2 regions of the Achromobacter sp. 1L-A-4-B-C2 genome follow, and region 1 is predicted to be linked to the other one. Evidence: riboswitches for the same ligand, from Rfam matches in the RefSeq annotation. Region 1 holds a riboswitch; the other holds the start of a gene.
The links. Region 1 has a riboswitch for glycine ahead of gcvT (glycine cleavage system aminomethyltransferase GcvT). Riboswitches for the same ligand answer to the same signal wherever they lie in the genome.
Positions count from the first base shown of each region.

Region 2: linked by a shared signal. The riboswitch ahead of AC0Z35_RS25495 (D-amino acid dehydrogenase) and the one ahead of gcvT (glycine cleavage system aminomethyltransferase GcvT) in region 1 are both predicted to bind glycine.

Region 1 covers NZ_JBXAWP010000001.1:785,819-800,143, reverse strand. Annotated here, with positions in the region: gene AC0Z35_RS03600 (translocation/assembly module TamB domain-containing protein) at 1-465, shown strand, start outside; gene dcd (dCTP deaminase) at 508-1,071, shown strand; gene AC0Z35_RS03590 (GNAT family N-acetyltransferase) at 1,090-1,959, opposite strand; gene AC0Z35_RS03585 (GGDEF domain-containing protein) at 2,121-3,362, shown strand; gene AC0Z35_RS03580 (GNAT family N-acetyltransferase) at 3,385-3,903, opposite strand; gene AC0Z35_RS03575 (hypothetical protein) at 4,017-4,469, shown strand; gene AC0Z35_RS03570 (arginine/lysine/ornithine decarboxylase) at 4,711-6,972, shown strand; gene AC0Z35_RS03565 (BaiN/RdsA family NAD(P)/FAD-dependent oxidoreductase) at 6,996-8,198, shown strand; gene AC0Z35_RS03560 (SPFH domain-containing protein) at 8,211-9,695, opposite strand; gene AC0Z35_RS03555 (superoxide dismutase) at 9,887-10,501, shown strand; gene AC0Z35_RS03550 (ZIP family metal transporter) at 10,531-11,424, shown strand; glycine riboswitch at 11,541-11,637, shown strand; glycine riboswitch at 11,671-11,794, shown strand; gene gcvT (glycine cleavage system aminomethyltransferase GcvT) at 11,886-12,986, shown strand; gene gcvH (glycine cleavage system protein GcvH) at 13,089-13,466, shown strand; gene gcvP (aminomethyl-transferring glycine dehydrogenase) at 13,538-14,325, shown strand, end outside.
Region 2 covers NZ_JBXAWP010000006.1:81,737-96,061, forward strand. Annotated here, with positions in the region: gene AC0Z35_RS25485 (3-hydroxybutyryl-CoA dehydrogenase) at 1-422, shown strand, start outside; partial or broken gene ampC (class C beta-lactamase) at 575-1,735, opposite strand; glycine riboswitch at 1,889-1,979, shown strand; glycine riboswitch at 1,980-2,074, shown strand; gene AC0Z35_RS25495 (D-amino acid dehydrogenase) at 2,114-3,361, shown strand; gene AC0Z35_RS25500 (M23 family metallopeptidase) at 3,318-3,872, opposite strand; gene AC0Z35_RS25505 (lactonase family protein) at 4,057-5,274, opposite strand; gene AC0Z35_RS25510 (FAD-binding oxidoreductase) at 5,303-6,823, opposite strand; gene AC0Z35_RS25515 (GlxA family transcriptional regulator) at 6,967-7,941, opposite strand; gene AC0Z35_RS25520 (DUF1428 domain-containing protein) at 8,110-8,466, shown strand; gene AC0Z35_RS25525 (VOC family protein) at 8,570-9,061, shown strand; gene AC0Z35_RS25530 (DUF1993 domain-containing protein) at 9,105-9,617, opposite strand; gene AC0Z35_RS25535 (extracellular catalytic domain type 1 short-chain-length polyhydroxyalkanoate depolymerase) at 9,861-10,970, opposite strand; gene trhA (PAQR family membrane homeostasis protein TrhA) at 11,388-12,032, shown strand; gene AC0Z35_RS25545 (AraC family transcriptional regulator) at 12,051-12,818, opposite strand; gene AC0Z35_RS25550 (sulfite exporter TauE/SafE family protein) at 13,018-13,833, shown strand; gene AC0Z35_RS25555 (DUF4168 domain-containing protein) at 14,076-14,325, shown strand, end outside.

The DNA.
Region 1 (14,325 bases):
CAGCGCCCGCGTATCGACCTGGTGTCCTACCCGGACGTCAGCGATGTCGAAAAGCTGTCCTGGCTGCTGCTGGGGCGCGGACCCGACGAAAGCGGCAGCGACGCGGCCTTGCTGGTGTCGGTGGGCACCGCGCTGCTGGGCGGCGGCCAGCCGTTCTACAAACAGTTCGGGCTGGACGATGTCAGCGTGCGCACCGGCAATATCGGCAGTTCGGGCAGCATCCTGCCCGACCGCACGGTGGCCGGCGACGTAAACCGGGACAGTGACAGCCAGCTGGCAACCCAGTTCCTGGTGGCCAGCAAGTCTTTCGCCAACGGCATCACGCTAAGCGTGGAGCAGGCGCTGGCCGGCAGCGACACCGTGGGCCGGGCCAGTTACCGTCTGGCGCGCGGGCTTTCCGTGGACTTGAAGGGCGGGTCGGTCAACGGCATCGCGCTGGTGTACCGGACGTTCTGGGGGAACTGAGTAAAATGACGGCCACTTCACCCCTTTAGCACCATTCCCACCATGAGCATCAAAAGCGACCGCTGGATCCGCCGCCAGGCCGACGCCGGCATGATCGAACCCTTTGAACCGGGCCAGGTCCGCACGGCCAATGGCGGGCGCATCGTCAGCTACGGCACCAGCAGCTACGGCTACGACGTGCGCTGCGCCGATGAATTCAAGATTTTCACGAACATCAATTCCACCATCGTCGACCCGAAAAACTTCGACGAAGGCTCGTTCGTGGACTTCAAGGGTGATGTTTGCATCATCCCGCCGAATTCCTTCGCTCTGGCCCGCACGGTGGAATACTTCCGTATTCCGCGCAGCGTCCTGACCATCTGCCTGGGCAAAAGCACCTACGCGCGCTGCGGCATCATCGTCAACGTGACGCCGCTGGAACCCGAATGGGAAGGCCACGTCACGCTGGAATTCTCGAACACCACGCCGCTGCCCGCCAAGATCTACGCCGGCGAAGGCTGCGCGCAGATGCTGTTCCTGGAAAGCGACGAAGTGTGCGAGACCTCGTACGCGGACCGTGGCGGCAAATACCAGGGCCAACGCGGCGTGACGCTGCCGCGCACCTGATCGGGGGGCGCTGGCGGCTTAGCCCGCGTGCCCCGGCGCCGGGCGCAGGTAGTCGATATCCCATTCCGACTCGGCCGTCTGCACAAACCCGTGCCGCCGATAAAACCGGTTCGAATCGCTGCCCCGCAGCGCGCCCACACTGACCGGCAGCCCCTGGCTGTCGGCGTCATCCAGAATCCTTTGCAGGACGCGGCCGCCCAGGCCCTGTCCCTGCGCGGCGGCCACCAGGTACAGGTGGTCCAGCCGCAGGCCCTGGCCGTCCGGCCGCAGGGCATAGAACCCCACCCGTTTTCCGGCATGTTCGATCCACCAGGTGCAATCCGGGTGGAAATTGGCGCGCAGCCGTTCCCGGGCACGCGCCGGGTCGAATCTGCCCGCTCGTTCCAGGCTGTCGCGCATGGCCTGCACGCGGATGTCGGCCAGCGCATCGAAGTCGGATGCCGAGACGGGCAGGGTGCGCACCTGATCGCCCGTGATTTCGTCATAGCCGCGTCCCAAAAATTGCAGGATGCAGATGCCGTGGCCATACGGGTCGCTAAGGTGTGCGATGCGGCCCCAGGCGTGAGTGGCAGCGTGGCCTTCCAGGATGGCGCCGGCGGCGACGGCCCGATCGACGGCCCGGTCCACGTCGGGCACGACGACGTCCAGGTGCACGGGCGTCCAATGGCGGGCGTAATCGCGCGATGGCGCCGCCGCGCCTGCCGCACCCGCCGCACCCGTCGCAGTGGTGCCAGCGGCCTTTTCCAGCAGATAGATGGGGGCGTTGGCGCCCAGCATTTCAGCCGCTTTCGGCCCCAGCCGCCGGTGCAGCGTCAGCCCGAAGGCGCGTTCGTAGAAGACGATGGCGTGTTCAAGATCGGGCACATCGATATTCACAAGCAGCTGCATGGCGGCATTCCTTCGGCGGGGGATGAAAACATATCACGCGCGCCACGGGCCGGCGACACAGCGGTAACCGCGCTAAAGAACCCCCGCCGGCGACCGTAAAAAGGATATATATGTTTGCCGATTTGGCGACGTCATCTCTGCAAGCGAGCAAGGCCCCCACCGTGCGTTACCCCCATATCCCCTGGCTGCCCCTGTTGTTCTACCCCGCGTTGCCAGTGGCCGCCGCGGTAGGCCTGATGCTGTGGCGCGAGTGGCCGCCCGCGCTGACCTTGATCGTGCCGTTCGTGCCGTGGGTGATGGCGCTGATCGGCGCGGCCATCTGCTTGATGTATCAGCGTTCGCAAACCATGGCGCTCATGCTGTGCGTGCTGGCGGCCACGGCGGTATGGCCGACGCTGGCGCGCGAGGCGCCATGGGCGTTGGGCCCCGCGCTGGCGTGGTGGGCCATTGCCTACACCATCAACGCGCTGTGGGCCGAACGATCCAGCATGCTGTTGGACCTGGCGCTGCGCATCGGCCTGATTGCCGTCGGCATGGCCGGCATTGCGCTGGTCGGCAAAGAAGGGCTGGTGGAAGTGTTTGGCACGCTTGCCCTGCAAGGCAAGCTGGCGCGGCTTGGCGTGCCGGTCGAGGCGCTGGTGGCGTTGCTGGGCACCGGCCTGACGCTGACCCTGTTGCTGCTGCGCTATGGCCGCCCGCAACAGGCCGGACAATGGCTGGGGTTTGTGTGCATGGCGTGGGCATTGCCGCGCGGCGCGCAGCATCCAATCGAACTGGCCCTGATGTCCGCCGCCGCGCTGACGGCGCTGTGCATTTCGCTGGCCCACGAAGGCTTTCACATGGCGTTTCGCGACGAGCTGACCGGCTTGCCGGGCCGGCGCGCGCTGAACGAACGCCTGCAACGCATGGGCCGCGTCTACACGCTGGCGATGGCCGACGTGGACCATTTCAAGGCATTCAACGATACGCACGGGCACGACGTGGGCGACCAGGTGCTGCGCATGGTGGCGTCGCAGCTGCGGCGCGTGCCGGGCGGTGGGCAGGCGTATCGCTACGGCGGCGAAGAATTCACGTTGGTGTTTCCGGGCAAGACGGCGGCGGAAAGCCTGCCGCACCTGGAAGCGGTGCGCCGCGCAATCGAGGCCTACCAGATGCGCCTGCGTGACAAGCCCGCGCGACCCAAGGCAGATCAACTGGGCCAGCGCCGGCGCGGTGCGCGCGGTGCGCGCAATCCGCGTCCGCTGCGGGTAACGGTAAGCATCGGCGTGGCCGAGCGGGGCGACGCGCTGCGTGCGCCGGACGCGGTCATCAAGGCGGCTGACCAGGCGCTGTACAAGGCCAAGGACGGTGGCCGCAATCAGGTGTGCGCCTACGGCACGCGGCGGCGCGGGGCGGCGGCGTAGGGCGCTCCGCCCGCTTTGTCGTTTACTTTTCCGCTAGCGGCAGCGCCATCAGCGTTTCGTCGTAAAGCTGGTCATTGACGCATAGCGCCTCGCGCTCGCGCCCGTATTCCACGAAGCCCAGGCCGGCATACAAGGCGGCGGCCGACGTGTTGTTGGACGTGACGCTTAGCTGCACCTGACGAATGCCGCGCATGGTGCGGGCATGCGCGATGGCGGCTTGCAACAGCAACCGCCCCAGCCCGCGGCCACGCTGTTCGGGCGCCACGTAGACGCTCCAGATATGCGCCTTGTGCCGCATCTTCAACTTGCGCTGGCGGCCCACGCCGATGATGCCCACCAGGTCATCACCCACGAACACCCCGAACATCGCGCTGTCGTCCTGCGGGGTGACCCAGCCTTTGATGTCGTCCAGTGTCAGCGTGTGTTCCTCTTCGTAACTCGATCCGAACGATTCCGGCGTTTCAACCAGGGCGTCCAGGCGCAAACGTCGCAGTGACGGGGCGTCAAGGGCAGTCAGGCGTCTGACTAGCGGTGCGGTCATGGGCGGCAAGTGTTGGGAATAGGAAACGTTGAGGGGTTTCCCGCCGATTATAGGTAACACGCTTGCCTATAATGGCCCTATTGCCGCTTGCGGTTTTCACAAAGGAGCCAACGATGTTCGGTTTCCTCAAGACAAACCAGGAAGCCACCCTTGATGAAGTGCAGGACGCATTTGTCGAACGGGTGGCAGACGCCGCGCAAGACTTTGTACAAGCCGCCGAATCCACCGGCGCCATATTGGACTACTCCCTGTCCAGCATCTACGCGCTGGATACCGCGCTGGAAGCCGCCCACCTGGGCACCTTGCCGCTTACCCCCATGCAAACCGTTGGCGCCGCCGCCTACCTCTACGAGGTTGGACGCCGGGCGCACGGCGGGCTGTACGAGGTCTGCGACGACGAAGACCCGGTCGTGCTTGTCTGTGGCGAACCCGGGGCCGAAGTCTGCTTTGGCGCCATCGCCAAGGTAGAACGCCGGATCCGGGACGGGGCCACCGAGTCCATCCCCGCCTACTTCGAGCAGTTCACCTTGGCATTGGAAGCCGGCGAAGCCCGCACCATCCGCTAGGTTTGCTCCGTGCCGCCGTTGCTGTCGCTGTGCTGAAAGCCCGGCTTTTGGCGCGATGACAACGGCCGTTCGGCCTATCTGGGGATTTCCCGTAGGACTGAAAGAAAAACAGCCCTACAATTCCGCCATTCCCGCCTGTTGGGCGGGGGCTCGCGCCGTCTGTCATCAGGCGGATTTTTACTAGCAGTACACTCGCGCCGCGTTATGCGACCGAACCCGCCATGCCCCCAGGAGCGCCTGCATGAAATTTCGCTTCCCCATTTTCATCATCGACGAGGACTACCGTTCCGAGAACGCGTCCGGTTTGGGTATTCGTGCCTTATCTGAAGCGATCGAGGCCGAGGGCGTCGAGGTGATCGGGGTGACCAGCTATGGCGACCTGAGTTCGTTCGCGCAACAGCAAAGCCGGGCCAGCGCCTTCATCCTGTCGATTGACGATGAAGAGTTCGACGTGGACTCGCCCGAAGACGTGGCCAGCGCCATCAAGAACCTGCGCATGTTCATCGGCGAACTGCGCTTTCGCAACGCCGACATCCCCATCTATCTGTATGGCGAGACGCGCACGTCGGAACACATTCCGAACGACATCCTGCGTGAACTGCACGGCTTCATCCACATGTTCGAGGACACCCCCGAATTTGTGGCGCGCCACATCATCCGCGAAGCGCGCAGCTACGTGGATTCGCTGCCGCCGCCGTTCTTCCGCGAGCTGGTCAAGTACGCGCAAGACGGTTCGTATTCGTGGCACTGCCCGGGCCACTCGGGCGGCGTCGCCTTCCTGAAGAGCCCGGTGGGCCGCATGTTCCACCAGTTCTTCGGTGAAAACATGCTGCGCGCCGACGTCTGCAACGCCGTGGACGAACTGGGCCAACTGCTGGACCACACCGGCCCCGTGGCCGAGTCCGAACTGAACGCCGCCCGCATCTTCCACGCCGACCACTGCTTTTTCGTGACCAACGGCACGTCCACGTCCAACAAGGTCGTGTGGCACGCCAACGTGGCCGCCGGCGACGTGGTCGTGGTGGACCGCAACTGCCACAAGTCGATCCTGCACGCCATCACGATGACGGGCGCGATCCCGGTGTTCCTGCGCCCCACGCGCAACCACCTGGGCATCATCGGCCCGATTCCGCTGGAAGAATTCCACCCGGACAACATCCGCAAGAAGATCGAGGCCAACCCCTTCGCGCGCGAAGCGGTGAACAAGAATCCGCGCATCCTGACGCTGACGCAAAGCACGTACGACGGCGTTATCTACAACGTGGAAATGATCAAGGAGCAGCTGGGCAGCTATGTCGATACGCTGCACTTTGACGAAGCCTGGCTGCCGCACGCCTCGTTCCACGAGTTCTACCAGGACATGCACGCCATCGGCCAGGACCGCCCGCGCAGCCAGGACGCGATGGTCTTCGCCACGCACTCCACGCACAAGCTGCTGGCCGGCATTTCGCAGGCCTCGCAGATCATCGTGCAGGAATCCGAGACCCGCAAGCTGGACCGCAACGTCTTCAACGAGGCGTACCTGATGCACACGTCGACCTCGCCGCAGTACGCGATCATCGCGTCGTGCGACGTGGCCGCCGCCATGATGGAGCCGCCCGGAGGCACCGCGCTGGTCGAGGAAAGCATCCGCGAAGCGCTGGACTTCCGCCGCGCCATGCGCAAGGTGGAATCCGAATTCGGCAAGAACGACTGGTGGTTCAAGGTCTGGGGCCCCAACCGCCTGGTGTCCGAAGGCATCGGCAACCGCGACGAATGGATCCTGGAAGCCAACGACCACTGGCACGGCTTCGGCGAAATGGCCGAAGGCTTCAACATGCTGGACCCAATCAAGGCCACGGTCATCACGCCGGGGCTGGACATGTCGGGCAGCTTCGGCGAAACGGGTATCCCGGCCGCGCTGGTCTCCAAGTACCTGACCGAGCACGGCGTCGTGGTCGAAAAGACCGGCCTGTATTCGTTCTTCATCCTGTTCACCATCGGCATTACCAAGGGCCGCTGGAACACGCTGTTGACCGCGTTGCAGCAGTTCAAGGACGACTACGATCGCAACCAGCCGCTGTGGCGCATCCTGCCCGACTTCTGCCGTGTGCATCGCCGCTACGAACGCATGGGCCTGCGCGATCTGTGCCAGGAAATCCACGAAGCCTACCGCGCGCGCGACGTCGCCCGCCTGACCACCGAGATGTACCTGAGCGACATGGTGCCGGCGCTGAAGCCGTCGGACGCCTTTGCGCGCATGGCGCACCGCGAGGTCGAGCGTGTCGACATCGACAAGCTGGAAGGCCGCGTCACGGGCGTGCTGTTGACGCCGTATCCCCCGGGCATTCCGCTGTTGATTCCGGGCGAACGCTTTAACCGCACGATCGTGCAGTACCTGCAATTCGCGCGCGAATTCAACGAGCGCTTCCCCGGCTTCGAAACCTATATTCACGGCCTGGCCGACGAACTGGGTCCGGATGGCGAAAAGCGCTACTACGTTGATTGCCTGATCGAAGAATAAGACCCGGCGGGTCTGGAGTCCTGATGTTTGATGTAGCCGTCCTCGGCGCCGGCGCCGCTGGCATGATGTGTGCAGCGGTGGCCGGGCAGCGCGGCTTGCGCGTGGTGCTGGTCGACCATGCCGAGCGCCTGGCCGAAAAAATCCGCATCTCCGGCGGTGGCCGCTGCAACTTCACCAACATCGGGACCGGGCCCTCCAATTTTCTGTCCGAAAACCCGCATTTCTGCCGCTCGGCACTGTCGGCTTACACGCCGCAGGATTTTCTGGCGCTGATGAAGCGCCACCATATCGCCTGGCACGAGAAACACCGTGGCCAGCTGTTCTGCAACGATTCCAGCGAATCCATCATCAACATGCTGCGCGCCGAGTGCGACGCGGGCGATGTGCAATGGCGCATGGGCTGTTCGGTGGCCGATATCGGCCACGGCGAGCAGGGCTTCGAACTGCGCACCAGCCAGGGCGTGATCCGCGCGGCCAAGCTGGTCGTGGCCACGGGCGGCATGGCGATTCCGCAGCTGGGCGCCACCGACTTCGGCCTGAAGATCGCGCGCCAATTCGGCTTGAAAGTCGTCGAGCCGCGACCCGCGTTGGTACCGCTGACCTTTGACTCCGCACAATGGCAGCCGCTGTCCGAGCTGTCGGGCGTGGCGCTGGAAGTGGGCCTGCAGACGGGGCAGGGCAAGGCGCGGGGTGAATTCCTGGAAGACCTGCTGTTTACCCATCGCGGCCTCTCAGGCCCGGGCATCCTGCAAATTTCCAGCTACTGGAAGCCGGGCGAACCCATCGTGATCGACCTGGCACCGGGCCGCGACCTGGCCGAAGAATTGCTGGCGTCCAAGTCGGGCAACCGGCAGCAGCTGCATACCGTGCTGGCGGGCCTGTGGCCCAAGCGCCTGGCCGATCGCTGGCTGCATCTGGCAGAGCAGGGCGGCAAGCCCGGCCTGGCCGCGATGCGCCTGGCCGACGCGCCCGACAAAACGCTGCGCGCGCTGGCTCAAGACATCCATCAATGGACGCTGGTGCCCAGCGGCACCGCCGGCTACAAGAAAGCCGAAGTGATGCGCGGCGGCGTCGACACGCGCGGCCTGGACCAGAAATCCATGCAAGCCAAAACCACGCCCGGGCTGTACTTCATCGGCGAAGCGGTGGATGTGACCGGCTGGCTGGGCGGCTACAACTTCCAATGGGCCTGGGCCTCCGGCGTGGCCTGCGGCAAGGCGCTGTAGGCCTCGCCGGGATCAGAGCTGCCGCCATACTGATCCGTCGGTTGAAGCCGTCGCGGCAGGCGGCGGCGCCATGATGGTGTCGTGCGCCATGGCAGCCGTTGCCACCGCGCCAAGTGTGGCGCTATGGGAAACTTCTTTTAATGCTTTGCCGGCAACCACTGGGACGCCTAATTTCTCAATCAGGGCCGCGCCTTCCGGCGTTTGTCCTAGCGCGGCCAACATGCCCGTAAGGCGCGTGCCGCCACTGGGCGTGAACATGTCGCCCAGTGAGGCGACGCCATTTTGCATATCGCCCGAATTGGCGATGACCTTCAAGTCCGCTTGTTGCAGGGCGCGGGCCATTTCCATGCCGACATCCTTGCCTGACCTTACCTGTTCGATGCGGATGAGATATTCCTGGTAGCCCGCGTTGCCCCCGATTTCTTTCGCCAGCTTGATTTGCGCTTCAACGGGCGCCACCTGCATGGCTTGCTCGGCGGACGCTTTTGCGGCGCCAAGCGCCGTTACACCCTCGGCTTCCCGGGTTGCCGAGATCAGATCGCCTTCCGCCTTGGCAATTTGGGCTTCTTTTTCGGCGTGTGCGGCAACCACGGCTATCTGCCGGTTTTCTTCGGCCCTGACGACAGCGACATCACGCGAAATTTCGGCCGCTTGTACGTCGCGCACGCGCTGGACCTCCATGTCCTTTCGAGCCGTGGTGACGGATTCGAACGCGATCGCCTGGCGTGACTGTTCCTCTGCGATGCCAACCTCGCGTTCGGTTTCCGCGTTGCGCATGCCGACCTGCTGGCGAGCGTTCTGCTGTTGAAGGTCGATTTCCCGCTTCATGGCGATTTCTTTTTCGGTTGCCGCGCGATTGTGTTCGGCGACTTCTTCGCGGCTCTGGCGGTCTATGCGCGCCTTCTCGCGAGCCATGATCTGGTCGATCACTTTATTGTTCGCGCTGTCGCGGATGTCCATGAACTCGATGGTCTTGACGGTCTTGACGCCCCACTCGGCTAGTTGAGTGTCCACTGCTGCAGTAAACGCGTCGGCAAGCGTACTTCGCGCCTGCATGATGTCTTCCAGCTTGTTCGTTGCCAACACGCTACGTACGGACCCTTGGACTACGTTGCGAAGCTGGTCGACCAGGACATCAAAGGTCGACACCCGCTGGGCAGCAAGCGAGGCGTCTTCAATGCGGAAGAACGCAGTGACGTCGACTTCGAACGGTAGCCGTGCGGCGTCATAGGCAGCGTAGTCCTTCAGATCGACCTGGAAGTTGCTTTCAGGAAACTTGGATACCGCCACGCCCCACACCGGCAGCCAGCTTGGCCAGTGGTAGTAGGTGTTGCCCCCCAACTTGCCGCGCCCGTAGGGTGTGGTCTGCTTGCTGGATTGAACGATGTGCACCATGTTGGTGGGCACAACGCGGCGAAGGGAAACGATGACAAATGCGATCAGGGGAAACAGAGCAACCAGGGCGCTTGCGATGCTCGTGGTGGAAATTTCGATCATGTTTACGGCGGATACTCGAAGTTAAGGCGTCCGGGGTGGGCGCCCTTGGACTGCGGGATCATAGGACGCGACCATTCCGCGACTTATGACAATGTCGTTATTGTTTTATCAAATAAAAATACATATCATTTATGTTTTCGATTTCGACTGGCTGCTTTCGATGAAAAGGGGCCAGTTCCACGGAGACGCTCATGCCCTACACCCTTCCGACGCTGCCCTACGCCTATGACGCCCTCGAGCCTCACATCGACGCTATGACGATGGAGATTCACTACAGCAAGCATCATCAAACCTATGTCACCAGCCTGAACGCGGCGCTGGATGGCGCCGGCATCAGCACGGAAGAACCCGTTGAAGCCCTGGTCGCGCGGCTGGACCAATTGCCGCAAGCCATACGCGGCGCGGTGCGCAACCATGGCGGCGGCCACGCCAACCACAGCTTGTTCTGGTCGGTGATGTCGCCCCAGGGTGGCGGTGAACCCGATGGCGCGCTGGCGGCCGCTATCGAATCCGAACTGGGTGGCCTGGCCGCCTTCCGCGAGGCCTTCACCAAAGCGGCCCTGACCCGCTTTGGCAGCGGCTGGGCCTGGCTCTCGGTCACGCCGGCCGGCAAGCTGGTGGTGGAAAGCAGCGCTAATCAGGACAGCCCTCTGATGCACGGCAATACGCCGATCCTGGGCCTGGACGTCTGGGAACACGCCTATTACCTCAAGTACCAAAACCGTCGCCCTGAATACATTGGCGCCTTCTACAATGTCGTGAATTGGCCCGAGGTGGCGCGCCGTTATGCGGCCGCAAAGGGTTAAGCCCGCTTTGTGATGGAGGCATCGGCCCCATGAACACATTCAGCCGTCACCGCGTGCGTCCCGCGGCCACCAGCATCAGCGTCTGGATCCTGGCCGTGCTGGTGTCCTGCCTGGCGATGCACCAGCTGTGGGCCTACCTGGACGTGCGCGCGCCGCACGTGGCCGACGCCCTGCTGGGCGGGCTGGTAGCGGCCGGCGCCACCGCGCTGGGCACCGTGCCCATCCTGTTCGCCCGCACCATCCCGCAAAAGGTCCAGGACAGCATGTTCGGGTTCGGCGCGGGCGTCATGCTGGCGGCCAGCGCGTTTTCCCTGGTGGTGCCCGGCATTGCGGCGGCCGAAAGCCAGGGCATGGGCCGCTGGGGCGCGGGCCTGACGGTGGGGGCGGCCATTCTGCTGGGCGCGGCGGTGCTGCTCATCATGGACCGCACGCTGCCGCACGAACATTTCATCAAGGGCCGCGAAGGCATCGAGGCGCGCCGCATGCGACGCGCCTGGTTGTTCGTTATCGCCATCACGCTGCACAACCTGCCCGAGGGCCTGGCCATCGGCGTGGGTTACGCGGGGGGCGATCCGGTGGCGGGCACCGCGTTGGCCACGGGCATCGCGATCCAGGACATTCCCGAAGGGATGGTTGTCGCGGTGGCGCTGTTGGCCGCCGGCTATAAGCGGGCCTTCGCCGTGGCGCTGGGCATGTTGTCGGGGCTGGTCGAACCGTTGGGCGCGGTGCTGGGCGCCGCCATCGTCGGCTGGTCCGTCTTGCTGCTGCCCTGGGGGCTGGGCTTTGCGGCGGGCGCCATGCTGTTTGTCATCAGCCACGAGATCATTCCCGAATCGCACCGCAAGGGGCACGAGGTCTACGCCACGTGCGGGCTGATGCTGGGCTTTGTGCTGATGATGTTGCTGGACACGGCGCTGGGCTAGCCCGGGGGTTGGTGTCCGGTTTGGCGCGGTCCACGGCAGCGGTTTGTGGCCGGGCCGCGCCCGGAAATCGCGCTTTTCCAGGCCTGGTTTTCGTTGTATGCTTGGCGCCGCTGTCACGCATGTTTGCGGGAGAGAGCGCCCCTTTCACCAGGGTCGCCGCCGAAGGCGCAATTCGCCCAGAATCGCTCAGGTAACCGATACCGCACATGCTTGCCCCGTCCCGGTTTTTACCGTGTGGATGCGGCAAAACAGTACTCTGGAGAGACCTGGCGCCGCCCCGAATTCGGGACACAGCGAGCAGCCCAGGCGCCGAAGGTGCAAACCCGCCCAGCGCGGGGCAACTCTCAGGCAAAAGGACAGAGGGGCGGAAGATTCAGCCGATGCCGTGCGGGCGCAATCCGCTTGTCACGACCGGCATTCCGTAACCCTGGCAAGCCATTGCCGTCCCGGAGTTTCCGCGCATGTCCGCAACCCTCAAACGCACCCCGCTGGCCGACGAACACATCGCCTCCGGCGCCCGAATGGTCGATTTCGGCGGCTGGGACATGCCCTTGGCCTACGGCTCGCAGCTTGAGGAGCACCACGCGGTGCGCCAGGACGCCGGCATGTTCGACGTGTCGCACATGCTGAACGTGGATGTGGCCGGCCCCGATGCCTACGCCTTCCTGCAACGCCTGGTCGCCAACGACGTCGCCAAGCTGACCGTGCCCGGCAAGGCGCTGTATTCGTGCATGCTGAACCCGCAGGGCGGCGTCATCGACGACCTGATCATCTATTTCTTTGCCGCTGACGAATGGCGCGTGGTCGTCAACGCCGGCACCGCCGACAAAGACGTGGCCTGGATGCAGCGCGTGAAGCAGGCCGGCAATTTCGACGTTGCCATCACCCCGCGCCGCGATCTGGCCATGGTGGCCGTGCAGGGCCCGAACGCCCGCGCCAAGGTCTGGGCCGCGCGCCCGGCCTGGCAAGCCGCCTCCGAAGCACTGACCCCCTTCGTTGCCGCCCGCGTGGGCGACGACACGCTCGTCGCCCGCACCGGCTACACCGGCGAAGACGGCTTTGAAATCGTCCTGCCTGCGTCCGACGTCGTGCAGCTGTGGCGCGACCTTGCTGCCCAGGGCGTGCGCCCGGCGGGCCTGGGCGCGCGCGACACGCTGCGCCTGGAAGCCGGCATGAACCTGTATGGCCAGGACATGGACGAGCTGACCCAGCCCGACCAGGCCGGCCTGACGTGGACCGTGTCGCTCAAGAATGCCGAGCGCCGCTTCATCGGCCGCGACGCGCTGGAACAATTCGCCACCCCCGCCGCCTTTGTCGGCCTGAAGCTGCAAGAGCGCGGCGTGATGCGCGCCCACATGGCCGTGCGCTGCGTGCAAGGCACGGGCGAACTCACCAGCGGCACCATGTCGCCCACGCTGGGCGTGTCGATCGGCTTTGCCCGCCTGCCGCAAGGCGTGCGTCCGGGCGACACCGTCGAAGTCGACATCCGCGGCAAATGGGTGCCCGCCCTGGTCTGCAAGCTGCCCTTCGTGCGTAACGGCAAAGCCGTCGAACACTCGTAAACTCGAAGCTTCGCGCGAACGGCCGCTGCCAGTTGACGCACACGCCGCTCGCACGAGGCGCGCAACACCATTCATCTACCCGTATTCCCTAGAGGATTTCCCATGAGCCTGCCCACCGATCGCAAGTACACCCAGTCCCACGAATGGGTCAAAGCTGAAGGCGACGTGTTCGTCGTCGGCATCACCGATACCGCCCAGGACCAATTGGGCGACCTGGTTTTCGTTGGCGACGTCAAGGTTGGCGCCAAGCTGAACGCGGGCGAAACCGCCGGCGTGGTCGAGTCGGTCAAGGCCGCCTCGGACATCTACGCACCCGTCAACGGTGAAATCGTTGCCTTCAACGACGAGCTGGAAAACAACCCCAGCCTGATCAACGAATCGGCCTTCACCACCTGGATCTTCAAGATCAAGCCGGTCAACGCGGCCGATGCCGACAAGCTGCTGGACGCCGCCGGCTACGAAGCCGTCGCCAACGGCTAAGAAGCCGGTTCGAGCCGGGCGCGCCGACCTCTTGGCGCGCCGGCCTGATGCACCACCACCCGAGAGTTCCCATGTCGCGCGCCCTAGACACCCATACCGACTTCATCCCCCGCCACATCGGCCCGTCCGACGCCGACCAGGCCGCCATGCTCCAAGTGATTGGCAGCGCCAGCCTGGACGCCCTGATCGACGAAGTCGTTCCCGCCAAGATCCGCAGCCAGGCCCCGCTGGCGCTGCCGCCCTCGCGCAGCGAAACCGACGTGCTGGCCGAACTGAAGCAGATCGCGGGCCGCAACAAGGTCTTTCGCAACTACATCGGGCAGGGCTACTACGGCACGCAGACCCCCAACGTCGTGCTGCGCAACATTCTTGAGAACCCCGCCTGGTACACGGCCTACACGCCGTATCAGCCGGAGATCTCGCAAGGGCGTCTTGAAGCCCTGCTGAACTACCAGACCATGGTCGCCGACCTGACCGGGCTGGACATCTCCAACGCCTCGCTGCTGGACGAAAGCACGGCCGCCGCCGAAGCCATGACGCTGGCCCGCCGTGGCGCCAAGTCGCCAAGCCCGGTGTTCTTCATTTCGCGCCACGTGCATCCGCAGACCATCGAAGTCGTGCGCACGCGCGCCGAAGGCCTGGGGCTGGAAATCACGGTGGGCGACGAAGCCCAGGGCCTGCCGGAATGCTTCGGCGTGCTGCTGCAATACCCGCACAGCACCGGCTCGGTGTCCGACTACCGCAAGCTGGCAGAAGCCGCCCACGCGCAAGGCGCCGTGGTTGCCTGCGCCACCGACCTGCTTGCGCTGGCCCTGTTGGCCGCCCCGGGCGAGTGGGGCGCGGACATCGCCATCGGATC
Region 2 (14,325 bases), on a different contig from region 1:
CGGGCTACATCGTGCCACGCATCCAGGCCCTGGCCATGAACGAGGCCGCGCGCATGGTCGAGGAAGGCGTGGCCAGCGCCGAAGACATCGACACCGCCGTGCGCCTGGGATTCGGCTTGCGGTTTTCGGTGCTGGGCCTGTTGGAATTCATCGACTGGGGCGGCGGCGACATCCTGTACTACGCATCGCGCTACCTTGAAGCCCAGATCGGCCCACGCTTTGCATCGCCCGACGTCATCGCCAAAAACATGGAGCAAGGCCGCAACGGCTTGCGCGATGGCAAGGGCTTCTACGACTACGCCGACCTGGACGTGGACGCCTACAAGATGCAGCGCCTGGGACAGCTGTGCAAAAGGCTGGAGGTCATGGGGCTATTGCCGCGTTTTGATGGCGCCCACACGGCGGCGGGCACCCAAGCTTGACGGCTGACAGGGGCCGGCCACGGCCTTCGGCCGGCCACCGCCTTCTGCCTGTTTCAGTTCGCTTGCGCGCGGGCTTCGGGTTGCGTTTCCGGGGCCGATCCCGAATCCGTTCCCGTTCCCGTATCCGTTCTTGCTCCCGCCGCCGTTTCCCCTTCAAGAATGCGATACGCCAGCCGCACGCGGGCGTCGTTCGGAATGTTCCGATTCGCCAGGATCACCACGCCGATTTTCCTGGCCGGCACAAACGCCACGTAGGCGCCAAAGCCATTGGTGGAACCCGTCTTGTTGATCCACACATCGGCACGCGGGGGCTGCGGCGGGGTCAGGGCCTTGGCCGGGTGGCTCTGACTGTTCAACGTGCCGGCATTGGCCGCCAACAGCGCTTTGAGCGTCACCGGATACGCCAGTTGTTCCCAGGCCAGGTCCTGCGTCATTCCACCCACGTCGTAGTAGCCCACATGCGTATCGGCCAAGGCCTTGGATAGCACGGCGTCGTTGACGACGGCCTTGGCGATCTTCGCATCCCGGGCGGCCTTGGCACCGAATTCCGCGGGCGCTGACGCCACGCCCATGTTCGCGTCCACGAAGCGGATCAGGTCGCTGGCGCTGGTCTTGACGCCGTAGGCTTCGTCGGCCAGCACGCCCGGGTTCACACGCACCGGCGCGTTCTGTTTGTTGTAGCCCTGCGCGTAGTCGCCCATCTTGGCGGCGGGCACGTGGATATAGGTGTTGGCCAGGCCCAGTTTGGGCAACAGCGTCTTCTCCATGGCCTGCGCATAGGGCTGGCCCAGGCTCTTGGCCGCCACCACGCCCAGCATGCCGATGCTGGGGTTGGCATACGTGCGGTAGGTGCCCGGTGCGTAGCGCGGCGTCCACGCCGACAGGTAGGCCATCAGCTGGGCATCGTCGCCCACCGTGTCCGGCACTTGCAGCGGGAAGCCGCCGCCCGTGTGCGTGCCCAGGTGGATCAGGTTCAGCTTGCCGAATTCCGTGCCTTGCAAGGCAGGCACGAAGCGCGCCGGGCTGTCGGTCAGCGACAGCTTGCCCAGCGCCTGGGCGTAGGTCGCCAGCGTCGCGGTAAAGGTCTTGCTGATCGAGCCCAGCTCAAACAGCGTGTCGCGGCTGACGGGCGCATGCGTTTGCAGCGAGGCCACGCCATAGCTGCGAAATTCATGCCGCCCTTCGCGCGTGACGGCGATGGCCAGGCCCGCCACGTCGTACTCGCGCATTACCGCATGCACGGCGTCGTCGATGTCGGCGCCGGGGGCCACCGGCTCGGCCGACGCCAACGAAACCAGGGCGCCTCCGGCCATCACGGCCAGGGTTTGCAAAACAGTGCGTCGCACGGCGCGAAAGCTCATTCCTATCGTCCTATTCGGTTCACGCCGGCCCAACGGCGCACCCGACATAGTACTAACCCTGAAGCAAATGCGACATGAACTTAGCTATTCTCTACCCCGTCGATTCAAAACCGCGCAGAAGAGACCGGCCCTGGCGGCCGGCGCCGACGGAGCAACCGCCCCGGAAACTCTCAGGCAACAGGACTGCGCGCGTATAGACAATCTGGAGAGAGGCGCCGTGCGCGCCCACCGAAGGGGAACCCGCCGCCCGCGCGGGTGAAACTCTCAGGTACCAAAGACAGATGGGGTGCCGCGTCCACATTGGTCGCGGCCACCTTGTCTGGAGCCACCATGCCCCGCATCGCCATCATTGGCGCCGGTATCACCGGCGTCACGTCCGCCTATGCCCTGTCGAATCTGGGATACGCGGTCACCGTCTACGACCGCCAACGCTATCCCGCCATGGAAACGTCCTATGCCAACGGCGGCCAGCTATCCGCCAGCAACGCCGAAGTCTGGAACAGCACGGCCACGATCATCAAAGGGCTACGCTGGATGCTGCGCAAAAACGCGCCGCTGTTGCTGAACCCCCGCTTCAGCTGGCACAAGTATTCGTGGCTGGCGCAGTTCATGGCGCAAATTCCCAACTACCGCGAAAACACCATCGCCACCACGCGCATGGCCATCGAAGCGCGCCGGCATCTGTTCGACATGGCCGAGGCGGAAGGCATCGACTTCGACCTGGAGCGCCGGGGCATCCTGCACATCTACCACGACGCCGACAGCTTCAAGGCCGCGCATCGCGCCAACGCGCTGCTGCAAGCCGGCGGCCTGGACCGCTACGCAGTCACCGCCGACGAAGCGCGCGCCATCGAACCCGCCATGCAAACCGGATGCCACGGCGGTTTCTACACGCCATCGGACGCCACCGGCGACATCCACAAGTTCGCGCGCGGTCTGGCCCAGGCATGCGAACGCCGTGGCGTCACGTTCGTGCACGATGCCGACATCGACAACATCCAACGCCACGACCGCCCTTACGTGCTGGACATCCGCCGCGACGGCGGCACCCAGCGCGAACGGCACGAAGCGGACGCCATCGTCGTGTGCGCGGGCGCGGCCAGCAGAAAGTTCGCCCGCCTGCTGGGAGATTCCATCAACATCTATCCGGTCAAGGGCTATTCGATCAGCGTGCACCTGGACGACGCCGACAGCCAGGGCGCCGCGCCCCGCGTCAGCCTGCTGGACGAAGCCGCGAAGATTGTCACCAGCCGCCTGGGCGACCGCTTTCGCGTGGCGGGTACGGCGGAATTCAACGGCTTCAACATGGACATCCGTGCCGAACGCGTGCAGCCGCTGATCGACTGGACGCGTAAACACTTCCCCAACATCAACACCACGCGCGTCGTGCCGTGGTGCGGCCTGCGCCCCATGACCCCCAACATGATGCCGCGCGTGGGGGCGGGCAAACGCCCAGGCGTGTTCTACAACACGGGGCACGGACACCTGGGGTGGACGTTGTCAGCCGCGACGGCGCAGGTGCTGGCGCAAAGCGTCAGGGCGGCGTTGCCGGCGCCATCAACAGCGTATAGGGGTTGATCGCGCCGCCGTCGTAGATGCCGTAATGCAAATGCGGCGGCGTGCCTCGCGCGTTGCCGGTGTTGCCGACGTAGCCCAGCACGTCTCCGGGGGCCACCAGCTGCCCCCGTTCAATATCGGCGTAGCCATCCAGGTGCGCGTAGTAATGGCGCTGGCGTCCGGGCCCGAGCACCCACACGACCTGGCCGCCCAGGTTGTTCGTGCCAACCTGCATGACCACGCCTTCCGTGGTGGACAGCACAGGCGTGCCGCGCGCGGCAAAGATGTCGATGCCTTCGTGTTGGCGGCCGCCGGACCGGGCCGCGCCCCAAGTGTCGGTCAAGCGTCTGGCGGACACGCCCTGTACCGGCACGGGCAAGGATGACGGGGCTTGTTGCCAGGCCAGCCGCGCCATATGCCACGGTGCGCGTGCGGCGTCGGGCAGGCGGGGCCACGCCCACGCAGCAAGCCAGATCAATAAGCCCAGGATGACGAGGCGCCAGAGGAAGCGCAATACAGGATTAACGGTCATGCAAGGTTCGACGGCGGGCTGGCCGAGGGGTTCCCGAGGGGTTTCCGAGGGGGTTCCCGAGTGGGTGCCCGAGTGGGTGCCCGAGTGGCTTCAGAGGGGCTTCAGAGGAGCTTCAGAGGGGCTTCAAAGGGGCTTCAGAGTGGCCTGTTGCGCCGGCTATCAAGATCGCCCGCGGTTGCCCCGCCTATGCAAACACCAGGCATACCGGTGTTGGCGTCTGCGCTGCCACGTCCATGTCGCTTAGCTGCCCTGTTGCCACATCGATGCGCAGGCGCAGGATGGAGTCGCCCTTTTGGTTCAACGCGTACAGGCTGCCGCCGTCTGGCGCCAGGGTGAGTGCGCGGGGAAAGCGCAGCCCCTCGGTCCAGGTTTGTACGCGGCGTAATGCGCCATCCTTGGCGATGGCGAAGACGGCGATGCTGTCGGCTTGCGGGTGGTCGTTGTCGACGCGCCGGGTGGAGGCGTACAGGAAGCGGCCGGACGGGTGGACAAGCAACGCCGCCGCGTTGCCCGCGCCGGTGAATCCGGGCGGTGTGGCGGGGACCAGGTGGCGCTGCGCCAGCACCCGGCCGGCGTGGGCGTCGTAGCCGAAGCACGCGATTGAGGCGTCAAGTTCGTTCAACGCGTATAACAGCGCGCCATCGGGGTGCAGCGCAAGATGGCGTGGCCCGCTGCCCGCGGGCAGCGTCGTGCGCTCGGACAGCGACAGCTTGCCATCCTTGAACGTGAACAGATTGATGCGATCGCTGCCCAGATCGGTGGCCAGGACGCGCTGGCCGGTGGAGTCGAACAGCACCATGTGCGGATGCGCGGATTGCTGTTCGGGGCGCGGCCCCGAGCCGGTTTCCTTGACGATGCCCGACACTTCACCCAACGCGCCGTCGGCCTGGACGGGCAACACGTTATACGTGCCACCCCCGTATTGCGCCGTGACCAGGTAGCGGCCGTCTGGCGATACGGCAAGAAACGCCGGCGCGGTGCTGGATAGCGACAGGGGCTGCCGGTTCAGGAAGCGCAGGCTGCCGTCAGCCGGGTCGATCGCATAGGATTCGGCGGTGCCTCGGGCCAGGCCTTCCCATTGATCGATCTCGTTGATGGCGTAGAGAAAGCGCTGCGTGGGGTGCACGGCCAGGTAGGACGGGTTGTCGCTTTCTATCACCTGGATCAGATGCCAGCCGCCCTGCGGACGCAGGGCATAGGCGTGTATGCCGCGCGATGGCGGCCCGCCGGCCGTGCCCCCGGGCGCATCGCGGGTATAGGTGCCCACATAGGCGTAGCGGGGGTCGGCGCGCGCGGTCGCGGCGCCCATGGCCGACAGCCAGGGGCCTGCCGCGCCGGCCGCGGACAAGCTCCCGGCGAACTGGATGAAGGATCGGCGGGGTGCGCTGGATAGGGAATTCATGGCGAAGTCCGGCAAGGCGGGCGGCGCGTCATGACGGGCGCACCGACATCGCATGGTGAAAAACGTTGTTGGGATCGTAGCGGCGCTTGACCTCTTGCAGGAAAGGATAAAGCCCGCCGTCGCCGTAGTACAACCGTGGCCAGAAGGGGTACGCCAGCATGTCGCTGTCGGGGTAGTTGATGTAGCACCCTTCGTAGCGGTCGCCGGGAAACGGGGTGCCGGCGTGGTCGGGCCGGGATGCCGGGTCGGCATACACGTCGCGATAGAAATCCGCCATCCAGCGTACGTGCAGGGCGTCGTGGTCGGCGTGCGTCCAGTACGTTTGGTATTGCAGCTTCATGATCGACGCCCGCTGGTGCACGGCGGTGTCGCGCAGGCGATCCGGCTGGTTGACGGCGCCCCCGTACGAATCCACCTGCAACAGCGATTGGCGCAGGTCGGCGCCGGGGACATCGCGCGTCAGGTGGGCATGGATACGCGCGGCTTCGTGCGCCGTGAAATTGCGCTTCATGTAGGCGGATTTGTATTTGCCGCGCTGATTCGGCCCCGAGCCGTTAAGCGTTTGCGTGGCCACCAGCCAGTCATGGCGAATGACCGTATGCGGTTCGCTGCAAAGCAGGTCGCCGCCCGCGCGCGGACGTGGCAAGCCGGGCGTGGTGGCGCGCGCGGCCACCGGTGCGCAAGGGCGAAAGCGATCCAGGAAATCTTGCAGCACGGTCAGGTCCTGGCAGGTGCCGTCGGGGTTGCAGAACTGCACGATCATGACAATCTGCCCGGCGGAGCGATGCGTCAGTTTCAGCAGCGAGAACATGCCCCAGGTATCGGCGTCGCGGCCGCGCGTGTTCCAGTAGCTGCCGTAGATATCCAGCAACTGCGCAAAGCGCCCGGGCGTCATGCCCGCCCAGTCGAATGCGACGGTGGCGATGGCCACTTCGCGCGGGGCGCGCGGCAAGGCGGCAAAGCCATAGCTGGTGATCACGCCGAAATTGCCGCCACCACCGCCCCGGCATGCGCGGAACAGGTCGGCGTCTTGGGTGGCGCTGGCGGTGCGTGGCACGACATTGCCGTGGGCGTCCACGGTCAGGATGTCGACCGCGCTTAACCAGTCGCAAGCCAGCCCTTGCAGGCGCGACAGCAGCCCATACCCGCCGCCGCTGATATGGCCGCCCGCGCCAACCGAGTAGCACGACCCGCCGGGTAGCGACACGCCGTGACGCTTGTAGAGGTCTTGATCGCCATTCCAGTTTTGCGAACCGGCCGCCACACGCAGCAGGCCATCCGAGGACGGCACGCGGTCCAGCAGGCTAAGGTCCAGGATGACGCCGCCGGGATTGTTGGAGACAAAGTCTTCGTAGCAATGGCCGCCGCTGCGTATCGTGGGGCGCTTGCCCTCGGCAACGATACGGCCCAGCGCTGCCGCCGCCTGGGCCGGGGTTTCGCATAGTTCGATGCGCGTGGCCGCATGGCTGGGCCGCGCGGGCCAGCGTAGGTTGAAGCCCTTTTTCAAGGTCTTGTAGCGGGGATCGCCTGGCGTCACGCTGATGCTCATCTTGACTCGCCCTCCTGGCCTGGGGTCAGGCCGCGACGTGTCAAGGATAGGCCGGTGGCGCGCCAATAGCTGTAGTAGAAATCTTATTTTCGGGGGAGTTCGGCCAGCACTTTTGCCAGTGCCATAGCGAATTCTTCGACGTCCTATTGATAGCGGTCCCGATACCCGACGGGCGACATCCCGCAGTGCTTGCTGAAGATGTCGCGAAACGCCTTCGTGTCGTTGTAGCCCACTTCATACATGACTTCGGCCACGCTTTTGCGCGACGTTTCCAGCCGCTTCTTGGCGGCCTCCACGCGCACGCGTTGCAGGTACTGCACGATGCTGTTGCCCGTCGCCTGGCGAAAGCGCCGTTCCAGCGTGCGCCGCCCCATCGCGTGGCGCTCGGCCAGGGATTCAACGGTGATCTTTTCGGTGTAGCAACGTTCGATGTAGCTCTGCACCGCGCGCACGACCTCGTCGGCATGCGCCTTCTGGCCCATGAACACGGCGAACGGCAGCTGGCTCTGGCGGCTCCAGTCCAGCTGGAAGTACTTGGCGCACCAGATGGCGGTATCGCGGTCGGTGTATTTTTCGATCAGGTGCAGCACCAGATGCGCGGCGGAAAACGCGCCGCCGCTGGTATAGACACCGTTTTCGGCCATCACCACGCGGTCGCTGATCCAGTGGACGTTGGGAAACAGGCTGGCGTACAGATTTTGCGCCACCCAATGCACCACCGCCTGCTGCCCGTCCAACACGCCGCCCGCCGCCAGCAAGGCGGCTCCCATGCACAGGCTGGCCACTTCGCCACCGGCGCGATGGTGGCTTGCCAGCCAATCGATCAGCTCGCGGTTGGACAGCACCACATCGGGCACCGCGCCCAGCAGGGGCGGCGCGATGCAGATATCGATACGCGGCGCGTCGGCCAGCACCTGGTCCGCCAGCACCTTGATACGCCCGTCGTCCAGGCTGACCTCGCGCGTCAACGCCAGCGTGCACACGTGGAATTGCGGTTCGCGGCCTTGCGCGACCAGGTAGGCGTTGGCCACCTGGAAGCCGTGGCGCGCCGTTTCCAGGGACGCAATGTTGGTGCCCGTCGGCAGCAGGAAAGCGACGTTTTTCATGTCGGTAAGCATACGCCCGAGCGCTGTCGCAATCCACCCGCAAGAATGTCGCAATCCCCTATCTGAAAGCGCCGGCGATCCCGATAAAGTGGCGTCTACCGGCCGCTCGTGCCGGGTGGACGCGGCGTGACCAGCGGGCATGCCGAATCCCACACAACAACAGCAACCGAGGAGTGTGCGATGCAGGAATACATAGATGGTTTTTTGCTGCCGGTGCCCAAGGCGAACGTGCCGGCCTACCAGCAGATGGCGGACCAGGCCAAGGCGGTCTGGCTGGAGCACGGCGCGCTGGATTACCGCGAAGGCGTGGCCGATGACCTGGCCAGCGAAACCTTCCGGTCGTTCAGGGAAGCGGCCAGCGCCAAGGACGATGAAACCGTGGTGTTTGCCTGGATCGTGTACGCCAGCAAGGCCGAACGCGACCGGATCAACGCGCTGGTGATGGCCGACCCCCGTCTGGCCAACACGTGCTGCGAAGGCGTGTTCGATTTCAAACGCATGTGCTGGGGCGGATTCAGCACGCTGGTAGCAAAATAAAAACCGTGGGGCGTGTCGATGTCGGCGCTGCCCGTTCGTCGTATAGGCAGGGACACGCCTACCGCCTGTCCCGCCAACCCAACACCGATTTTGGAGACGCATCATGGCTACGCCCGCAACCACGCCCATTCCCGCCGGCATGCACACGCTGACCGCGCACATCGTTTGCGAGGGCGCGTCCGACGCCATCGCCTTCTACAAAAAAGCCTTCGGCGCGGAAGAACTGGCGCGCATGCCCGGGCCGGAAGGCAAGGTCATGCACGCCGCCATCCGTATCGGCGATTCGGTGCTGATGCTGATGGACGATTTTCCTCAGTGGGGCAGCCTGGGCCCGAAGGCGCTGAAGGGCTCACCGGTAACGTTGCATCTGTACGTCAAGGACGTGGACGCCTCGTTCAAACAGGCGGTGGATGCCGGCGCCACCGTGGCGATGCCGGTGGCCGACATGTTCTGGGGCGACCGCTACGGCCAGGTGATCGATCCGTTCGGCCACCGCTGGTCGATCGCCACGCACCAGTTCGATTACACGCCCGAGGAAATCCAGCAGAACATGGCCAAGATGGGCGAGATGTCAGGCTGCGGCAACGCCGACTGACCCGCCTGACGGCCCCGCCCTTCCTGGCTACGTCAACATCCGCTTACTGCGAATACGGACCCAGGAAGTCCAGCTTGCCGATCTTCACGCCGGCGTGGCGCAGAATGTCGTAAGCGGTCGCCACGTGGAAGTAGAAGTTGGGCAGCGCGAAGGTCAGCAGGTAGGTATCGCCGCGAAATTCCGGTTTGAAGTCGCCAAAGTTGACGACGATCTGCCGGTCTTCGGCGCCTTCCACCTGTTCGGCCGTCACGCTTTGCAGGTAGGCGATGGTGTTGGCGATGCGCTGCTGCAACTCTTCCAGGGTCTTTTCTTCGTCGGCAAACTTGGGCGCCTGCCCTTGCGACAGGCGCTGCGCCGCGAATTTGGCGGCGTCGCTGGCGCGTTGGATCTGACCGGACAGCGGGTACATGTCGGGCGCCAGGCGGGCGTTGACGAGTTCAGCGGGGTCGATGCCGGCGGCCTGGGCATGCGCGGCCGCTTTTTCAAGCAGCGTGGCCAGCACGGTCATGCCGCGGATGAAGACAGGCACGGAAGCCTGGTAAACAGAAAGAGTCATGGCAGAAGTTCCAGTTGGGTCCTGGCCGGCGGCTGCGTCAATGCAGCGCCAACCGGGGATGCGGCGATGTTACCGCCGCGACGAGCCATCGCCATGACGCGCCGGGTCGACATATCCATTCCCAATCGGCGAACAATCGGTAGCCGGGTCCACGTCCTGGGTCGGGTCCACGTCCTGGGTCGGGTCCGGATCTGGGTAGGGAGCTGGCCTGGGTCCGAGTCCGCGTCCGCGCTCACTGCCTGCTCAGGCCCCGGCCCCCGGTTCGCCCGCACCCACGCGCCGCAGTCCCTGAAAAAACCGCCACACCAACGCCGACGCATCCGGGCCGTTGCGGGCGTGGTACTTCACCGACGGATCGCCGCCGCTCCAGGCGTGTTCCAGCCGCGTGATCTCGCACAGGCGCAGCACCGTTTTGCGTCCCCGCGTAAGGTCCACGCGGCGATAGGCCTTCTCGGACCCCAAACCCAGCACACGCTCGATGGGCATGTCCTCGGGGCGCGGGTGGTTCAAGGCGCGAAACTGCTCGAACAATTGCTTGGCGTTGCGCGGGGCCACCGCCGGGTCCAGCTGGCCGTGCAGGATCAGCGCGGGCATGCCCAGGTCGAACGCAGCGGGGTCCGCCACGTCACGCACCAGCGACGGCAACGGCTTGAGCGAGCCGCGCCGCATGGTGCTGATGCCGGCGGCGGCACTATGGGCGTCGCCCACCACCGGACCGGAATGCATGGCCACGGCGGCAATCAACGACGGGTGCCGCAACGCCACCAGCGCCGCCATGCCGGCGCCCGCGGACAGGCCGGCCACATACACGCGTTCGGGATCCAGCCCATGCCGCGCCACTTCTGATTCGATCAACGCCGCAATCAGGTCTGCCTCGGCGCCGCCATGTGCGTCATCGGGTTGGAACCAGCGCCAGCAGCGCTGCACCTGACGCGTCATGGATTGCTGCGGGTACAGCACCATGAAGCCGCCGGCGTCCGCCCATTGGTTCATGCGCGTACCGCGCGCGAAAGCCAGCGCGGTCTGCCGGCAACCGTGCAGCATCACCACAACCGGCATGCCTGCCGGCGTGGCCCCGGCCGGGGTGTAACGCGCAAACGTCAGCTGCCGCCCCTTGCCGTCGGAAAATTGACGCGTGCCTTCCCAGCGCCCGTTGCCCAGCGATGGGGTCGCGGGCTGACGGGTCGCGGCGGCGGAAGACGCGGTCTTGGTAGCGGTCTTGGTAGCACTCTTGCGTGGGGTGGTGGCGCGCTTTCTGGCGGGCTTGGGCGATGCCATGCGCAGCGCCGTGCGCTGTAGCTTGCTGATCTTCTTTGCGGCTTTGAAAAACAGATTGGAAAAACTGCGCGCCATTGGTAGGCCTCGGCCAGTAAACCTGCTTGAACCTTCCCGGCGTAGCCGGGGCCACCTGTCGCCATGGCGCACAGGCCACCAGCGCGACGGCGATGGTCAGATCGGTAAGGATATCCGTTGCGTCTTGCGCGACTGCGCGAGCGCGGGTGCGAGCCCAGAAAAAAGAACGTGGTCGCCTCTGTGGGCGGTAGAACTCAATCAAACGGTGTCGGTAAAACAGCCGCAGGAAATGTATCACAGGGTAACCAGCGTTCCCACCCTTTTGTCCCGAGCGTGGCAGCGCCTATTGCTGAAAATCAAAGCGATGCGGCTTTGCGACCGACTGGACGCCGCCGTGGCGTTGAGCCCGGCACGCAAAGCGCTTAAGGTGATGACCTTGCAACCCCCATCACGTATCACGCATTCACCAGACGCACCATGTTTCCCAACGACAGACCCCAGACCCTGGGCGAAGAAATCGCCAACACCATCAGCCACGGGATCGGCGCGGTAGGCGCTTTGGCCGCCGCGCCCATTTTGATCGTGGCCGCCGTGCGCCAGGGCGACGCGGCCTTCATCGCGGGGGCCGCGGTGTTCGCGGCGTCGATGTGCCTGTTGTACCTGGCGTCCACCATCTATCACGCGCTGCCGCTGTGCCGCGCCAAGCAGATTTTCAACGTCCTGGACCATTCGGCCATCTACCTGCTGATCGCCGGTACGTACACGCCGTTTGCGCTGGGCGCGCTGCGCGGGCCGTGGGGCTGGACGCTGTTCGGCCTGGTCTGGGCCATGGCCTTGCTGGGCGTGGGCCTGAAAGCCAGCAAACGCTTGAACCGGCCGGCGCTGTCCACCGGGCTGTACCTGGCGATGGGCTGGCTGGTGGTCATTGCCATCAAGCCGCTGATCGAAAGCGTGCCCACGGGCGGGCTGGGCTGGTTGGTGGCGGGCGGTCTGGCGTATACCGGCGGCGTCGTGTTCTTCGTGTTCGACAACCGTTGGCGCTACGGCCACTTCATCTGGCATCTATTCGTGCTGGCGGGCACCGTGTGCCACTTCTTCGCCGTGCTCTGGTACGCGGCGTGACGGGCAGGCCACAGGCCGCTACCCGCCGCGCAAGTAGTCCGTGGGCGACTGGCCCAGCACGCGTCGGAACATCGTTGAGAACGCCGCAGGGCTTTGGTAGCCGAAGTCCAGTGCAATGGTGGTGACGGCCCCGCCCGCGGCCAGCCTTGCCAGCGCCAGCACCACGCAGGCGCGTTGGCGCCATTCGGAAAACGTCATGCCCGTTTGGCGGCGGAAATAGCGGCTGAAGGTGCGCGGGCTCATGTGCAGGCGGGCGGCCCATGCGTCGGGCGGCGTGCGCGCGTCCGGCGCGGCGATAAAGGCGCGGCACAGCGGCGCCAGCTTCTTGTCGCGAGGCAGCGGAATGTGCAGCGGCAACACCGGCGCACGGTCGATTTCATGCAGCAGCAAGGCCGCCAATGCGCCGTCGCGCCCGTCTGACGCATACGCAGCGGGCATGTCCACCGCTTCCAGCAACAGCTGCCGCAGCAGCGCAGACACCTCGATCACCTCGCAGGCCTGGCGCCCTGCCCGCGCGGCATCTGGCTCGATATACGCGCTACGCGTGCTGACCTCCAGCATGCGCACCTGATGCGTCACCCCTGCCGGAATCCACACCGCGCGCTGGGGCGGCACCACCCAGTTGCCATCGCGTGTGGACACCTGCATCACGCCGGTCGCGCCGTACAGCAGTTGCGCGCGCCGGTGCGAATGCGCGGGCAGCACATGGCCGGTCGGATAGTCATTGCCGATGGCAACCACGGCGCGGTCCAGCTGATCGTAGCGGTCGATGTGCGTATTGCGCATGGCGGGAGCGGGGGGGTGGAAGTGCGGGGCTGAAGTGCGGGGCTGGAGCGCGGGGCTCAACGCGGGGCTGGAGCGCGGGTCGGGAAATGTGCACCCCGGCGCGCGGCTTGGCCGAAACGCAAACATTATTGTCCAAAGCACGAAAGCCGGCCACCCCCGCCTTTCGTATCGTGACGACTTCCCCTCCTGGACCCGTCCGATGCTCTACCTGATATTGGCTTTCTTTGGCTGCGCCAGCGGCGTCACCACCGTGCTGTTCGGCTTTGGCGGCGGCTTTGTCGTGGTGCCGGTGTTGTATGGCGTGTTGACCGCCGCGCATGGCGCGGACGACGCCGTCGGGGCGTCGGCCATGCACATTGCCGTGGCCACCTCAACCTGCGTCATGGTCGTCAACGCCATCGCCGCCACGCGCCGCCAGCAACGCGCGGGCAACCTTGTGCGGGCCTATATCTGGCCTCTGGCGGGGTACATCGCGGTGGGCGCATTGGTGGGCGCGTTGGCCGCCACGCACGCTAGCGGCACGCTGGTGCGCTGGGCCTTCGTGGCCTACCTGGCGGTGACGATTCTGGACTGCCTGCTGCGCCAGGGGTTCCTGGCGCAAGCCGACGGGGCCGACGCGGTGCCGTTGAGCCCAGGCGTGGTGGTGGGCGGCGGCGTGGTGATCGGCATCGTGGCCACGTTCCTGGGCGTGGGCGGCAGCGTGATGACGGTGCCCTTGCTGCGTCGGCGCGGCCTGCCGATGGCCAAGGCGGCGGCCATGGCCAACCCCTTGACGATACCCGTCGCCATCGTCGGCACCGTGGCCTACATGGCAGCGGCGCGCGATCTGCCCGCGCCGCTTGCGCCCTGGATCATCGGCTATGTCGACCTGCTGGCCTTCGCCGTGCTGGCGCTGGGCGCGCTGCTGGGCATCCGTCTGGCGGCGCCGCTGATTCCGCGCCTGCCAGACCGCCTGCATGCGCGCGTCTACATCGCGTTGCTGGCGTCGGTGATGCTGGCCATGCTGCTGATGTAACGGCACCGCGCGCCGCGACGCCAGCACCGCCTTCGGCTGAAAACCGGCACACCTGCGGAAACATCGCGGCCAGCAGCGACTACGAAACCACGCAAAACGTTTCCGAACCGCCCCCCGGCCCCCCTCCTGACAGGCTGCCCGCCATCGTGTCCCGCCGACACAGGAAAACACATCGCGAAACTTGTCCCATGGCGGTTGTGGTCGTCATCATGATCGGACATTTACCGGAACACGGAGGTTTCATGCAGCGTTCCAAATACGCATTCCTATCCGCCGCCATCCTGTCGACGGCGCTGTCCGGTGCAGCGGCCATGGCGCAAAACGCCAGCCAGCCGCCGGCGCAACCGCAGATGGCCCCCGCCATCACGCAACCCACCGACCAGCAATTGCAGCGCTTCGCATCGGCATCGCAAAAGGTCTCGGGCGTGGTTGACGAATACCGCCCGAAGGTCGACGCCGCCAAGACCGATGACGCCAAGCAGAAGGTCGTGC